DNA from 3 places in the Mycobacterium branderi genome. Region 2 is predicted to be linked to each of the others. Evidence: riboswitches for the same ligand, from Rfam matches in the RefSeq annotation. Region 2 holds a riboswitch; each other region holds the start of a gene.
What was found. Region 2 has a riboswitch for magnesium ahead of G6N47_RS19870 (PE family protein). Riboswitches for the same ligand answer to the same signal wherever they lie in the genome.
Positions count from the first base shown of each region.

Region 1: another riboswitch for magnesium. It lies ahead of G6N47_RS18570 (stealth family protein); the one in region 2 lies ahead of G6N47_RS19870 (PE family protein).
Region 3: another riboswitch for magnesium. It lies ahead of G6N47_RS20990 (Rv1535 family protein); the one in region 2 lies ahead of G6N47_RS19870 (PE family protein).

Region 1 covers NZ_AP022606.1:3,801,297-3,806,371, reverse strand. The annotation lists gene G6N47_RS18575 (phosphodiesterase) at 1-675, shown strand, start outside; gene G6N47_RS18570 (stealth family protein) at 678-2,240, opposite strand; M-box (ykoK) riboswitch at 2,275-2,447, opposite strand; gene prcA (proteasome subunit alpha) at 2,513-3,268, opposite strand; gene prcB (proteasome subunit beta) at 3,265-4,152, opposite strand; gene G6N47_RS18555 (ubiquitin-like protein Pup) at 4,149-4,343, opposite strand; gene dop (pup deamidase/depupylase) at 4,494-5,075, opposite strand, start outside.
Region 2 covers NZ_AP022606.1:4,112,118-4,117,192, forward strand. The annotation lists gene G6N47_RS19860 (DUF732 domain-containing protein) at 725-1,018, opposite strand; gene G6N47_RS19865 (PPE family protein) at 1,090-2,304, opposite strand; gene G6N47_RS19870 (PE family protein) at 2,319-2,618, opposite strand; M-box (ykoK) riboswitch at 2,909-3,079, opposite strand; gene G6N47_RS19875 (NRAMP family divalent metal transporter) at 3,502-5,075, opposite strand, start outside.
Region 3 covers NZ_AP022606.1:4,349,583-4,354,657, forward strand. The annotation lists gene G6N47_RS20965 (class I SAM-dependent methyltransferase) at 1-429, shown strand, start outside; gene G6N47_RS20970 (amino acid-binding protein) at 436-810, opposite strand; gene G6N47_RS20975 (lipase family protein) at 856-1,617, shown strand; gene G6N47_RS20980 (hypothetical protein) at 1,608-1,877, opposite strand; gene G6N47_RS20985 (TetR/AcrR family transcriptional regulator) at 1,952-2,653, shown strand; gene G6N47_RS20990 (Rv1535 family protein) at 2,704-2,937, opposite strand; M-box (ykoK) riboswitch at 3,194-3,363, opposite strand; gene G6N47_RS20995 (flavin-containing monooxygenase) at 3,451-4,890, opposite strand; gene G6N47_RS21000 (TetR/AcrR family transcriptional regulator) at 4,893-5,075, opposite strand, start outside.

The sequences.
Region 1 (5,075 bases), 310 kb from region 2:
TTGGCGGATCGTCTTGAGGCTCAAGTCATCTGGGTGATGGGCAACCACGACAACCGGGCGGCACTACGGCAGCACCTGCTGCGTGAGGCGCCGACGATGGCGCCGATGGATCGGGTGCACCACATCGCCGGTCTGCGAGTCATCGTGTTGGATACCTCGGTGCCCGGCTGCCATCACGGCGAAATCGCACCGCAGCAGCTGCGGTGGCTGTCCGAGCAGCTCGCCGAGCCCGCGCCGTTCGGCACCATCCTGGCAATGCATCACCCGCCGATTCCCAGCGTCCAGGATCTCGCCGTGATGGTGGAGTTGCGCGACCAAACCCCGCTGGGCGAGGTTCTGCGCGGCACCGACGTCCGCAGCATCCTGGCCGGCCACCTGCACTACTCGACCACGGCCACGTTCGCCGGCATTCCGGTGTCGGTGGCCTCGGCCAGCTGCTACACCCAAGACCTGCTGACTGCCGGCACCCGGGGTCGCGATGCTGCGCAGGCGTTCAACCTGGTGCACTGCTACCCCGACACCGTGGTTCACACCGTCGTGCCGCTGGCGGCCGGCCCCACTGTCGGCCGGTTCGTCGCGCCCGACGCCGTGCAGCGCGAACTCGCCGATGCCCGGACGAGCATCCTTCCGGCAGCCCGCATTCCGCGTCTCGCGCCGCAATTCGCGCGACGATAGCGTCATTCCTCGCCGGCCACCTGTTCCCATGGCGCCGGGACCGGGAAGTAGCTCTCCAGGAATTCCCCGACCAGCCGAGCCCGTTCGTCGGCGCTCACCTCCGGGAAGCTGCCGTCGTTGAGGCAGAAGAAGTCGAACTTGCGTTTCTTGAGCAGCTTCGGGAGTTTCGCCAACCCCGACCGCAGCGTGGTGTCCACGTAGAGCACCTTCGCCGATTCGTTTTGTACGGCGCGCCCGGTCAGCAGCGAGTAGTAGTGGTACAGCGAGTTGGTCACCGAGATGTCGGTGCTCGACCGAAAGCGGCTCGCCTGCGTGCGGGCGAAGTCCTCCGCGAACTCTCGCTCCAGTTCGGCCAGCACACTTTTGCGCAGCGGAGCGGCGGTGTGCTCCAGGTGACGGGTGATGATCTTCCCGAACTTTTCCCACAGCAGCTGCCGGTTCACTCGGGCGGCGTTCTCGAAGCCACTGCGCTCCGGGTGGTTGACCCCGAGTCCGATCCGGGTGCCCGCCTCGATGAACTTCGTCACCCCGCCGGGCGAGAAGAACATGGTCGGCGAGAGCGGCCGGCCGAAGAACATGTCGTCGTTGGAGTACAGGAAATGCTCTGCCAGGCCGGGGATGTGGTGCAGCTGGGTCTCGACCGCGTGGCTGTTGTACACCGGTAGCGCCGACAGGTCGGTGAAGTGCTCCTCGGCGCGCACGATGGTGATCTTCGGGTGCGGCGCAAGCCATTCCGGCACCCGCGAGTCGGTGGCGATGAAGATCCGTCGCACCCAGGGCGCGAAGGCGTGCACCGACCGCAGCGCGTACTTGAGCTCGTCGATCTGACGGATCCGCGCGTCGGCGTCATCACCTTCGCCCACAACATGATTGGCCATCGCCGCTGCGCGGCGGGAACGGAACTCCGGGTCGTTGCCGTCCACCCAGGAGAACACCATGTCGATGTCGAAAGTGATGTCGCCGGCGTGCGGCGTGAACATCCCGTCGATCGTCGACCAGGTGCGGCCGTGCAATTCGACGCTCGTGTACTCAACGTCGCTGAGCGGCAGCGCCTTCCGGGTCAACGAGTTCTCGATCGGACAGATCGCTTGCTGGCCGTCGAACACCCAGAACTGCAGCTCCACTCCTGCCGAGGCGCCGTAGCGCACGCCGGAACGCGGACATTGACGCTGCCGGAATACCCGCAGCAACCGCGGGTCGGGGTCCGTCGAGAGCAGACTGTCGGCGAGGTCCACCGACCGGCGTCCCGTTCCGTCGAAGATCTTGGCGCGCAACGGGGCTTCCAGGCATGCGGCCATCAGAGCCTCGGCCACCCGTGCGCGCAGCGCGATGTCCACGATGAGCGCAGGGCGGCCGTCGGCGCCGCGGATCAGCAGGAACGGGATGCCCGCCATCTCCAGCTCGCCGCTGACGAACAACAGGTCCGCCACCATCGCCTCATACGGGGTCAGGCGCAGCCCATCGGCTGAGCTGACTGATCCGGCCAACCCGGTCCGGGGGACGTCGATCATGCTGGTCATGGGAAACACCTGCCTTCCACGCTCGATGTCGGTCACGACGCGCACAAAGAGGGATCCCGCGCAGGCGGTGGAGCGGCGACAATGCCCTCACACGTTGAGCTTTGGCACTGGACGACGTATCCGCGGAAACCCGGGAAGCCACTTGGGATCACCCCTTAAGCCGGGGAGATCTGTCCTGATCTTGGGCGTCTCTCGACGTCGTCAGATCAGTGGCCTGTGTTCATCCAGAAGCCTCGCCTAACGAGGTGCTGCAGCAGGATAGCCGCGATTGTCAGTTCCGGCAACACGGCCGCATCAAGGCAGATCCGGCCGGGCGACTAACCGTCCGTCTTCGACTTGCCCGAACCCGACTTGCCCGAGGACGCACCGGGTTTGGGCAGCAGCGCCTCCAGCGCCGACCCCGTGATCCGGCGGAACGCGCGCCGCGGCCGGTTCGCGTCCAAAATGGCCACCTCCAGCATGGACACCCCGAGGCTGGGCTGGTCGCCGCCGTTGCTGCTGCCCGCCCGCAGCGCATTCACCGCGATCCGCACGGCGTCGGCCAGGTCGGCGTTCTCGGCGTAGGAGTCCTTGAGCGCGTTGGCGATCGGCTCCGTGGTGCCGCCCATCACCACGAAATGCGGCTCGTCGTTGATCGACCCGTCGTAGGTGATCCGATACAGCTCAGGGGGTTTGGTCTCGCCGTAATGGGCGACCTCGGCCACGCACAGCTCGACCTCGTAGGGCTTGGCCTGCTCGGTGAAGATGGTGCCCAGCGTCTGCGCGTAAACGTTGGCCAGCTGGCGGCCCGTGACGTCGCGGCGGTCGTAGGCGTAGCCGCGGGTGTCGGCGAATTGGATTCCGCCGCGGCGCAAGTTGTCGAACTCGTTGAACTTGCCCGCGGCGGCGAACCCAACCCGGTCGTAGAGCTCGCTGATCTTCTGAAGCGACCGCGACGGGTTCTCCGCGACGAACAGCACGCCGCCGGCGTAGGCCAGCGCCACCACGCTGCGACCCCGGGCGATGCCCTTGCGCGCGAGCTCGCTGCGTTCGCGCATCGCCTGCTCGGGCGAGATGAAGTACGGAAAGCTCACGAGTCACCCCGCTCGGCGTCGGGACCGAAAGTGTCTGCGCGAGAACGGCTTTCGATGACCTCGCGGGCCAGCTCGGCGATGCGCGGCTCCGGCACCTCGGCCGCGCCGTCGGCGCCGATGGTGACCGCGGTCGGGTAGATGCCGCGGACCAGGTCCGGGCCGCCGGTGGCCGAGTCGTCGTCGGCCGCGTCGTAGAGCGCCTCGACGGCCACCCGCAGCGCCGAATCGCCATCGGTCACCTGCGAATACAGCTTCTTCATCGACGAATTGGCGAAGATCGACCCCGAGCCGACGGACTTGTAGCCCTCCTCCTCGAGGTTCCAGCCGCCGGCCGCGTCGAACGACACGATGCGGCCCGCTTTCTCCGGATCGGGATCGTCGAGGTCATAACCCACCAGCAGCGGCAGCGCCACGAGGCCCTGCATGGCCGCGCCCAGGTTGCCGCGCACCATGATGGCCAGCCGGTTGACCTTGCCGGCGAAGGTCAGCGGGACGCCTTCCAGCTTTTCGTAGTGCTCGAGTTCGACCGCGTAGAGCCGGGCGAACTCGACCGCAATGGCCGCGGTGCCGGCGATGCCGGTGGCGGTGTAGTCGTCGGTGATGTACACCTTCTGCACGTCGCGGCCCGCAATCATGTTGCCCTGCGTCGAGCGCCGGTCCCCGGCGATGACGACCCCGCCCGGGTACTTCAGCGCGACGATCGTGGTGCCATGGGGCAGCTGATTGCCGGCGGCGGGTTCGGCGCTACCGGCGCCCCCGACCGGCAGTAACTCGGGTGCCTGGCGACGCAGGAAGTCAGCGAACGAGGACAGGTCTACAGGATTAGCGGGGATTCCGGGGAGTGCTGAGTTGGTGGCCAGGCGATCGCGAAACGGCCAGGTCACTGGCCGCCCTTTTGGACGTACGCGCGGACGAAGTCCTCGGCGTTCTCTTCCAGAACGTCGTCGATCTCGTCGAGCAGGTCGTCGGTTTCCTCGGTGAGCTTCTCGCGACGCTCCTGGCCCGCGGCTGTGCTGGCGGTCAGGTCGTCATCGTCGCCGCCGCCACCGCCGCGCTTGGTCTGCTCCTGAGCCATCGCTGCCTCCTGCTATGTCATCGGCGGCGCATTACACGCCCGCCGGTCTCTCTACCCTACCGGTCGACGTCCGGTCTTTTCCGACGCTGGGCCTGATTGTCCGGCTCCTTTTCAGGCTGTTTCCAGCCTTCATCGTCGCCGGACGGGCGCTCAGGTGGTGAGTTGTTCCACCAGCTCCGCCGCGCTGTCCACCGAGTCCAGCAGCGCCCCGACGTGCGCCTTGCTGCCGCGCAGCGGCTCCAGCGTCGGGATGCGCACCAGCGAGTCGCCGCCGAGGTCGAAAATGACCGAGTCCCAGCTGGCCGCCGCGATGTCGGCGCCGAACCGGCGCAGGCACTCCCCGCGAAAGTAGGCGCGGGTGTCGGTCGGCGGGTTGTCCACCGCGTTGAGCACCTGCTGCTCGGTCACCAGCCGCTTCATCGAGCCGCGCGCCACCAGCCGGTTGTACAGGCCCTTGTCCAGCCGGACGTCGGAGTACTGCAGGTCGACCAGATGCAGCCGCGGCGCCGACCAGCTCAGGTTCTCCCGGTGCCGGAAGCCTTCGAGGATTCGCAGCTTGGCCGGCCAGTCCAGCAGGTCGGCGCACTCCATCGGGTCGCGCTCGAGCAGGTCGAGCACGTGCGCCCAGGTCTCCACGATGTCGTTGGCGCGGGGATCGGGGTCGCGGGTGTCGACCAGCTTGGCCACCCGGTCCAGGTAAACCCGTTGCAGCGCAAGGGCGGTCAGCTCCCG
Region 2 (5,075 bases):
TGATAAGCCGCGATTGCGTGCGCGGCCGCCGTGGCCGGTACAAGTACCGGCTCAAAGTTCTAAAACGGTGATCCCCGCCACAGGCACCGCAATCGCGCCTCCCTGAAACCTCCGCCATCGCAACGAGTTTGCGCTCTGGTTGTTTGCGTTGCGTTCCCACAAAGTTTCGCCGCGATAAATATCGGTCACGGCGGCAGCGCGGCGTCTGTGACCAACAGCGCTGTATCAGGGCAGCATTCAACCCGAACGGGCGCTCGCCCCGATCAGCGCTTAGGCGCCAATCCAATAGTCAGGACGCAATGCGAAAAACACTGCCGCACAACGCTACCGACGGTCCGGCGAAACGCAGCCGCTTACGACCCGCGATTGCGCCATTGCCGATGACGTCGACGTTGCAGGTAAGCCTCAACGCCGCCACGGCGCACCACCGCAGACGAACCCATACCGACGATCGCAGGGTGCTCCACGTCACAGAATTCGGCTTTAATAGTCATACACGTCTCCTAACCAGACAAAAGCATCGCAGCCGATGCTGGCCTGGCGCTGGTCGACGGCTGAGTATCTCCTGAGAGGACGGCCCCCAATGCGTTGTGCTGGAACGTAAAACTGACGTTACGACAACATCACGCCGGTGATCGGCACGAAGTGATGTGGCGAACGCGCTGAATCCTTCGCCTGCGCAGAAGGTTTCACGGCAGGGACTGTGATACAGGCCACGCCGCAGTCACGGGCAGTAGGTGTCGACCGCGGTGCTCACCACCGCATCAAGATCCTGCGGCGCGATCCCGTACCCCATCAGGCCGTTCTGCGTCTGCCACGGCGCGGCGCCCGCGGATTTGTACGCACACACCATGTGGCCTACCGTGACAAGCTTGTCGGCTGGGTACGAAGTGATACCGACCTCGGCTAGAGCCTTCAGGTAGGCGTCATCTTGTGAATCGGCGTGTGCGGGCGGCACGCCGCTCGCGAGAAGCAGTGCCGACAGCGCCACGGCCGCCGCGATGGCAGTCGGTTGCATCGTTAATCTCCGATACTGGCCGGTGGGCCAACGAGCAAACCCCGATCACGCCAGCGTACACCGCCTCCGGGTTACCCAGCGACCACCGGGCGGCCAATCACGGTCGGCTTGAAGCCGTATCGCGGAGCGGCAAAGCCGAAGCCACGTCCGTTCCCCGAACCCGCCATGGGCATCCCGGGCATCCCTGGCATACCGCCCGGCTCCACATCTGGGGCGGCGGCTGTCCAGCCGGCACCTGGGAACGGCGTCACGGTCGAGTTCGCCACCGGTGTGGTGGCGGCCCAGCTCTGCGGCACCGACAGGGCGCCAACCAATCTCGCCTGGCCGATTCCCGCCGACACCGGTGTCCCGCCCGTGATCGCGTTGACGATGCGGGTTGCTCCGATCGCCGACCCGACCCCCGGGCCGCTGGGCAGCAAACTGCCGCCGCTCGGAAGGAACCCGTCCAGCCCGCTGTTCTGAGTGGCGCCGATCATGGCCATGTCCGCCATCATCGATGTGACCACGGCCGGGTTGGTAGCGCCGGACGAGGTTATCGTGTTCCAGATATTGGCGTTTGGCCCCAGACCTCCGGTGTCCGGTGAGTCCAGGATGCCCGAAAGGATTCCGGAAAGTCCCGATCCCGACGACGTGGAAGACGTGGGTGAGGCGAGTTGCTGCAACGTCGTGGGCATGGCCGAAACGAGTTGCGAAAGCTGGCTTTGCGTGCTGGTTCCGGCGGCCTGGCCGGACGCTGCACCCTGGGCTAGCAGGCCGCCCGGGTTGGTGGTGTTTTGCGGTGCGCTGAACGGTGTGACCTTTGACGCGGCCGCGGAGTTGGCGGCGTAGCCGTACATCGCGGCCGCATCCTGGGCCCACATCTCGGTGTACTGGGCTTCGGTCGCCGCGATCGCCGGTGTGTTCTGTCCCAGCACGTTGGTCGCGACGAGTGCGGCCAGTTGGGCGCGGTTGGCAGCGATCACCGGCGGCGGCACCGTCATCGCGAACGCCGCCGCGTGGGCGGCGGCCGCTGCTTTGGCCTGCGCGGCGGTCTGCTCAGCCTGCTCGGCAGTCGTGCTCATCCACGCCGCGTAAGGTGCGGCGGCGGCGGCCATCGCTGCGGATGACGGTCCCATCCATCCTTCGCTGGTCAGCCCCGCGATCACGGACTCATATGACGCCGCCGTCGAACGCAGCTCGGCGGCCAGCCCGTCCCAAGCTGACGCCGCGGCCAGCATCGGCCCCGAACCGGGTCCGGCGTACATCCGAGCCGAGTTGACCTCTGGTGGCAATGCTCCGAAATCCATTGTGGCAACCTCCTTTAACCCGCAGCGACGACGTTGGCGGCCTCGGTGGCCGCATACGATCCGGCACTCGCGCCGAGGGTGGATACGAACATGTCGTGAACAGCCGCGGCCTGGGCGCTGACGGCCTGGTAGAGCTGGGCATGCGCGGCGAACTGGGTCGCCGTCAACGCCGAAACCTCATCGGCGGCAGCTGGAACCACCGTGGTGGTCGGAGCGGCTGCGGCCGCATTGTGGGCCGACATCGCGGCGCTAATCGCCCGTAGGTCGGCTGCCGCTGCGGTCAACAACTCGGGCTGAGTGGTCACAAAAGTCATCGGGCTCCTCCTTGCGGAACAGACCGAACCCGCGCCGGCACGGCGAACTCAGGGCATGCTGGAGCCACGCACGATCGGCAAAAGCCAAGGCGCGCTTATCAGCTCATCCGGAGCGAGCCGAATCAGATGGTGGAAACCGTGCCGGGGTTGGATTCGAGCGAAACGGTCGTCGATCTCGGATAGGGACTATCACTCGGACTCAAAGTCGCTCTCACCTCCTCACGGCCAGGGCACACGCGGGTGCCAACACGAGTGCACGCTGGGATGAGGCATCCGACGACGAGTCGGGCGCGGCACCCCTCTCGACAGAGCTTCGGCACCACACGGCGTATCCGGTTGTCCCGGAAGCCACTTGGGCTCAACCCTTAAGCCGGGAAGAGCTGTCCTGACCCTGGGCGTCTTTCGACGTTCGAGGTCAGTGGCCTATATCCGTGCAGACGCCTCACCTAGCGAGGTGCATGCAGTCGCCTATGCTGACACCGACGTCCACATTCGTCAACTCCGCTCGGCCGTAATGCTTTACGACGGCCGCACCCGTAAGGTTGCTACACACGGTCGGCCGCGCCGACTACCGCTCGGCTCGACTACCCGGCAATCCCTACTCTGACCACGGCGTTCGTGCGAGCTGCGGCCTCCCCGGGCGGGCGCCGGCAAAGCCTGAAAAGTGTTTGCGCGTTGGCTGGCAAATTCCTGTGGGTCCGCTCGGCGTTTTGTGGTCACCAGCATGATCGCAATAGTGCGTCGTAACTTCCTCGCATCCGTCGATCCGCGAGACCGTGATCACTCCGGTGTCATGGTTTCCTGTCCGTTAAGGAGTCGGATCGCGAACATGTCGGTGCCTGCTCGCTACTTCTGTTCGGGGTGACCAGGAGTCAATTCATGGTCAGGCGCTACCAAGCTGGACTGCCTTGACGGCCAACAGGATTGCTCCGACTACGAGATAGCCGCGCAAGGCGAGCATGCCCAGTCGAGTTCCGACCGACCAGGTGACCGGCTCAAGCAACGTCAGGGGCGGCATCCGCCACGTCAACCGGTCGGCTCTGGCCAGTGCGCGCGAAAGCTGCTCCGGCACCGGTGGTTTAGGCCATTGGCGACCGTACCACCGCAGCAGTCCGAAGCCGACTGCGGCGCAAATCACCAGACCGGCAGAGAGAGTGCCGGCGATCGACACGATGTCCAGTCCGGGAAAAACCGTGGTGGCCATCAAGATCCCGGACAACAACAACAGGATGCTGACGATCACGCCGGCCACCACGTTGAGCCACGGACGGTTCACCCACGGTCCCAGCACTTCGCGGTCATTGCACAGCAGCAGCAAGAACACCGTGGCGCTGGGCAGCAGCAATCCTGCCAAGGCCTGCACACCGGTGGTGATCAGCCCCAACGGGGCGCCAGGGATCAGTACGATTGCCGCGGCGACGACAACCATGCCCGTGTAGGAGAGATAGAACGGCTTGGCATCCGCGAAGCCGCGATGCAGCGAGTGCTTGAGCCCGAATACGTCGCCGAATGCATAACTGGTGGCCAGGGTCACCGCTGCGGCGCCGATAATGGAAGCGTCGAGCAAGACGATCGCGAACACCGACCCGAGCGTCGAGTTGTATCGGCCCAGCAGGTGTGCCAGGACTCCGGCGTCAACGAAGCCACCGCGGCTGTCGGTTGCGCGCGCGGCCCAGTCGCCGGTCATCATCAATGCGGCCGCTCCGATGGTGACAACGACGGCGCCCAGTGCCGTGTCCGCTCGTTCGTATCCGATGAAGCGCGGCGTGATGCGCTTGTCGACGACGTTGGACTGTTGGAAGAACAGTTGCCACGGGGCGACAGTGGTGCCGACGATCGCTATCACCAAGAGCACCGCGTCGGAGGTAACCCCTCCGCGCACGCCTGGTATCACAAGCGATTTCGCCGCATGCCCCCAATGCGGATGGGACATCAACAGCATCGGAATCTGTAGCAGCGTAAGCGCAATGAACACCAGCATCGCGCGTTCCCAGCGCCGGAAGCTGCCCGTGGTCATGATCGCGATCAACGCGATCGCGGCGAACGGGACGACCACATACCTGGGAATACCCATGTAGTCGGCTGCCAGCGTGATGCCGATGAATTCGGTGACGAGAGTCAGGAAGTTCAAGAGAAACAGGTCACCGACGGAGAACCAGCCCCAGCCCCGACCGAACCGCTCGTTGATCAACCGCGCATGTCCGACTCCGGTCACCGCTCCGAGTCGAACGACCATCTCCTGGTTGACAATCAGGACAGGGATCAACAGCACCAGCACCCACAGCAGGCTGTAACCGTAGTTCTGTCCGGCCTGCACGTAGGTCGCGACACCGCCGGCGTCGTTGTCGCCCACCATGACGATCAAACCGGGCCCGACGATCGCCAGCATGGTCGCCAGCCGGACCTTCAGGGTGCGGGGACGATCGGTGTCGCTGAGGCTGATTCGGCCCAGAGCGC
Region 3 (5,075 bases), 240 kb from region 2:
GCCGACCCGGCGGCCCGCGACGCGTTCTTGACGGAGGCGCTAAGCGGTGCCCGCAAGGCGCTGGTCCTGACCGAGGGGCTTTTGATGTACCTCGACCCCGACGACGTCGCCGCCCTGGCGCAGGCCTTCAGACGTCCAGAGGTCGCCTGGTGGGTGCTCGAATTCTGGGGCGCCGGGCTGAAGAAATGGATGGGCAAGAAGACCAAAGGCATCATGGCCAACGCGCCGTTCAAATTCGGGCCGGGGAACGGGCTGGCCTACTTCGAAGATCTCGGCTGGAAACCCGTCGAGACCGAGGCGATATTGCAGGCCGCCCATCGCTTCGGCAGGCTGCCTTTTCCGTATCGCTTCGCCGCGTACCTACCCGAGCCGGACCCCCGCAATCCGGGAAACAAACGGTGGAGCGCCGTCACCCGGCTGACCCCGTAGAGCCGCTCAGCCCAACGCGGCCTTGGCGCCGGCCAGGTCGTCGGCGGCCAGCACCAGCCGGGTGTTAGTCGCCAGATATACGGTCTCCAGGTTGACCTGCGCGGCGCCCAACTTGTGCACGACCTCCGCGAGTCCGCCGGGGCGGTCCTCCACGTCGAGCACGATCACCTCTTGCTCCTCGGCGATTTCGATCCCCGCACCCTGCAGCGCTTCGAACGCGGGCGTCGCATCGGTCACCAAGATGTGGATCTTGGCCTGTCCCCCGCCGCTGGTGACGGCGCACAGACCGGCGATGTTCACGCCTGCGTCGCCCAGCACGTCGCCGACCCGGGCGAGCTCCCCGGGGTCGTCGTCGACGTACACCGTCAGATCGGTCGCCATGCGTAAACGCTACTGCGCATCACCGCAACCTCCTACACTTCGGCGGTGGCATTCGATGCGTCGTTCGCGCGCGACGTAGTCCTGCCGCTGGCGACGGCGGCCTACTCCGTCATGGACGGCAGCCCCGCCGTGCTGCCGTCGGGTTTCACTCAGACCGCACTGATCCAAGTGCAGACCGCGGTGCTTGCCGCGATGAGCGACCCGCATCCCGCCGTCGCGGCAATGACCAAGGACACCAACATCTTTGGGTTGATGGGCCACAGTGCTGCCACTCGCACCGCGTTCGTGTCGTTTCGGGGCAGCTCCGATCTGGCCGACTGGGTGGCCGACTTCGACGCGGTTCCCGAGGACTACCGCCCCGTCAGCGGGTTCGGGCAGGTGCACAGCGGGTTTCAAGAGGTCTACGAGCTTGTCCGCGCCAGCATTGCCGCAAACCTCGCGGCCGCGAGCACCGGCTGCGATCAGATCCTGATCACCGGGCACAGCCTCGGCGCGGCGCTGGCCGTACTCGCCGCGCCCGACATCTTCCGCGGGATGCCGCCGAACACGATCGAACCGCGGCTCATCACGTTCGCGGGCCCGCGGGTCGGGTTGTCCGACTTCGCGGCCGCGTTCAACGCGGCCATCGAAAGCTGTTTTCGGGTAGTCAATTTCCTCGACATCGTGCCGCATGTACCGCCGTCGCCCTACGTGCACGTCGGCGCCGAAATCTTGGTCGACAGCGGCGGCCCGGTCGACGTGGGCTGGCGGCACAGCCTCGCCGCCTACAAAGACGGGCTATCCGCGCTGATCGCGGCTCAGGCGTGACGCAGCCACCCGACGCCGGCCCTCGCGACGTCTTCCGCCAGCGTCAGCAGCGCCTGAATGCCTTGCATGCCAAGGTAACCCACGTCCGAGAGGTCCTGAACCAAGGCGCTGCCGTCGCACCGGTGCACGTATGCACCGTCGGTGTCGGTCATCACCGCGACACCCGGACCCTGAAGGTGCATCCTTGCCACCACGTCGGCGCCGGTACGCTCACCGATGTCGGAGGCGAGCAACGAACACAGTGTCGGCTTCTGGTCCACCAAAACCCCCTGGTACACGGCGTACCCGGTAGAATAGGGGTACATCATGTCCCATGTAAAGGGTGGGCTCCAAAGTGAGCCGTTCAGTGTCTGAAGCCGTCGACGGCCGGGCGGTTCGCTGGGCCGGCCAACGCGAACGGCGTCGCGCCGATTTCGTCGAGGCCGCACTGCAGACCATCGCCGAATGCGGGCCCACGACGTCCATCGAGCAGATCGCCGCGCAGGTGGGGGTCACCCGGACCAAGCTGTACCGCTACTTCGACGGCGCGGCCGACCTGCATCGCGAGGTGGCGCGCCGGGCGGCCGGGATGCTGATCACCGAGCTGGAGCCGGTGTGGAAGCCCACCGGCAGCCCCCTGGAAATGGTCACGATCGGCGTCGGCGCGCATATCCGCTGGCTGACCGCCCATACCAACTTGTATCTGTACCTGGCATGCCATTCGTTGACCGCGGAGCCCGACGCGCCCGACGCGATCACCTACATCCGAGACACCGCCGGCGCCCTGTTGGCTCAGCTGCTGGCCGATTACCTGAATGCTTTCGGGCTGGACCCGCAACCGGCCCAGCCGCTGGGGTTCGGCATCTTCGGTTTCGTCGATTCCGCGGCACGCCAGTGGTTGCGGCAGCCGGGCGGGTATTCGGAGGAGGAGTTCATCGACCAGCTAGCCGAGTGGGTCTGGCTGCTGCTGGACACCACGCTGAAGGCCGGCGGAGTGCACCTCGACCCCCATGAGCCGCTGGCGAAACCGGAAGAGATCGCCGCAGCCCGGACATAAAAGCGCTCCCGGCACCGAGGTGAAATCTCGGCACCGGGAGCGACGGACTTTCAGGCGCTGACTTCCAGGATCCCTGCCCGCCACAGCGCGGCGTAGAGCTGCCGCAGCGGAACACAGAGCAGCCGGGCAGCCCCGTCGACCAGCGGGTCGCCGCCGAACGGGCGATCCGGCCGCCTGGAGGTCTGCTTCGACGCCGGCGCAGCCGCCGGCTTGGGGGCAGGAACTACCCGCAGCTTCGGCGTCGGCGTCGCGGTTACCACGTCGTCGTACAGTACAGCGGTCATGGTCGCCTCCTAGGCGGAAATCAAACGGGCACAACAGGGTTCGTATGTCCCGTCCGAAACGGACCGTCGAGGCGTACGCGCTGGCTCAGCGAAGAGCGGCGTGCCGGAGGCCGGATCGGGACGAAACGGAGCCCGGATATCGGTCCGGACTGTCACTGGAACTCATGCGTCCCTCACCTCCTCACGGCTACGTCGCGCGCGGTCATCCGCGCGGGTTGCACGCAAGCAGGAGTACAGAACCCGAATAGATCGGGAAGCCGCACCCCACTCGTCAGAGCTTCGGCACTACACGGCGTATCCGGAATCCCGGAAGCCACTTGGGCTCAACCCTTAAGCCGGGAGGAGCTGTCCTGACCCTGGGCGTCTCTCGACGTTCGGGGTCAGTGGCCTATATCCGTGTAGACGCCTCGCCTAACGAGGTGCTTACGAAACCGATGATGCACGAAGAACTGGAACGGGTCAATTCACCACACCTGTGAATTCACTGAATGGCCGCTGCAGGTTTACCAGGGCTTATACCAGCTCGTAGTCGTTCAGCGCAGGTGACGCCATGACCTCCCGGAAGCGGGTGAAAGTCCACGGCCAGGCGACCGGAACGCCGCGATCGTCGAGGTACCAACTCCGGCAGCCGGTCACCCAGACGGTCTTTTTGGCCGCTTGCACGCGCGCGGCCTCGAAGCGGGCGGTGGCTTGCCGGCTGGCGCTGATCTGGCGGCAGCCGCCGTCGCCCAGCAGCTCGATGAGCTGCATCAGATATCCGAACTGTGCCTCGGCGACGTCGATCAGCGAGAAGTTGCCGACCGGGCCGTTGGGTCCGTTGAGCATGAACAGGTTGGGAAAATCCGGGACCGACACCGACAGGTAGGCGAACGGCCGCTGGCCCCACAGCTCGTCGAGACGTATCCCGCCGCGCCCGATCACCTCGATCGGGCGCAGGAAACGGTCGACCCGAAATCCGGTCGCCAGCACCAGCACGTCGAGCCGATGCAGCCGGCCGTCGGCGGTGCGCACGCCGTCGGGCTCGACCCGGGCGATGCGCTCGGTGACCAGGTGGGCGCCCCGCCGCTGGATGGCCTCGTAGAAATTCGGCGAGATGATCAGCCGCTTGCACCCCGCCCGGTAGTCGGGCCGCAGCTTCTCGCGGAGCTCCGGGTCGGCGACGTTGTCCTCGAGGTTGGCGCGGGCCAGGCTTTGCAGCTGATGCAGCGCGGCCGAGTCGGCGTCGACGACGGCGTTGGCGAAGTTCTGGATGAAGCCGCTGTTGAGTTCGTCGCGCAGCGCAGGCAGCAGCGTCGGGTCGGCCCGGTAGCGCGCCCTGTCGGCGGCGTCGATCGGCGGGTTCTGCACGGGCAGCACCCACTGCGGGGTGCGCTGGAACAGCCGCAGCTCGCCGACGAGATCGGTGACCGCGCCGACGATTTGCACCGCTGACGAACCCGTGCCGATCACCCCGAGCCGCGCGTCCGCCAACGGCACCCGGTGATCCCAGCGGGCGCTGTGGAAAACGGACCCGGCGAAGTCGTCGAGCCCGTCGATGTCGGGATAGCGCGGGTGGTGCAACACGCCGGTGGCGGCGACGACGACGTCAGCCTCATCCCGCTCGCCAGTGGAAGTCGTTATCTGCCAACGTTTTCCGTCGTATTCGAGCCGGCGGACCTCGGTGCCGTAGCGGATCAGGCTGTCGACGCCGTGGCGGTGCGCCACGTCGTGGAAGTAGGCCAGGATTTCCGGGCCGGGCGCGAACACGTGGCTCCAGTCCGGATTCGGCGCGAAGGTGTAGCTGTACAGGTGGGCCGGGACGTCGCACGCGATGCCCGGATACGTGTTCTCCCGCCAGGTGCCGCCGAGTTGGTCGGCCTTCTCGTAGACGACGACGTCGGTGAACCCCGCCTCGCGCAACTTGATCGCGGACAGGATCCCGGCCATCCCGGCGCCGACGACGACGAAGCGCACGGCTAGCGCGGGCGCAGCCCGTCAAGGACAAGCGAGACAACGAAATCCGCGACCTCGGCCGCGGTGACACCGTCGTCGGTGGAGAGCCGCCGGTGCGCCAGTTGACCGATCAGCGCCGCCAGCGTGTAGGCCACCATTCGCGGCGGGGCGGCCACCACCTCGCCGCGGTGCTGGGCGTTGACGAT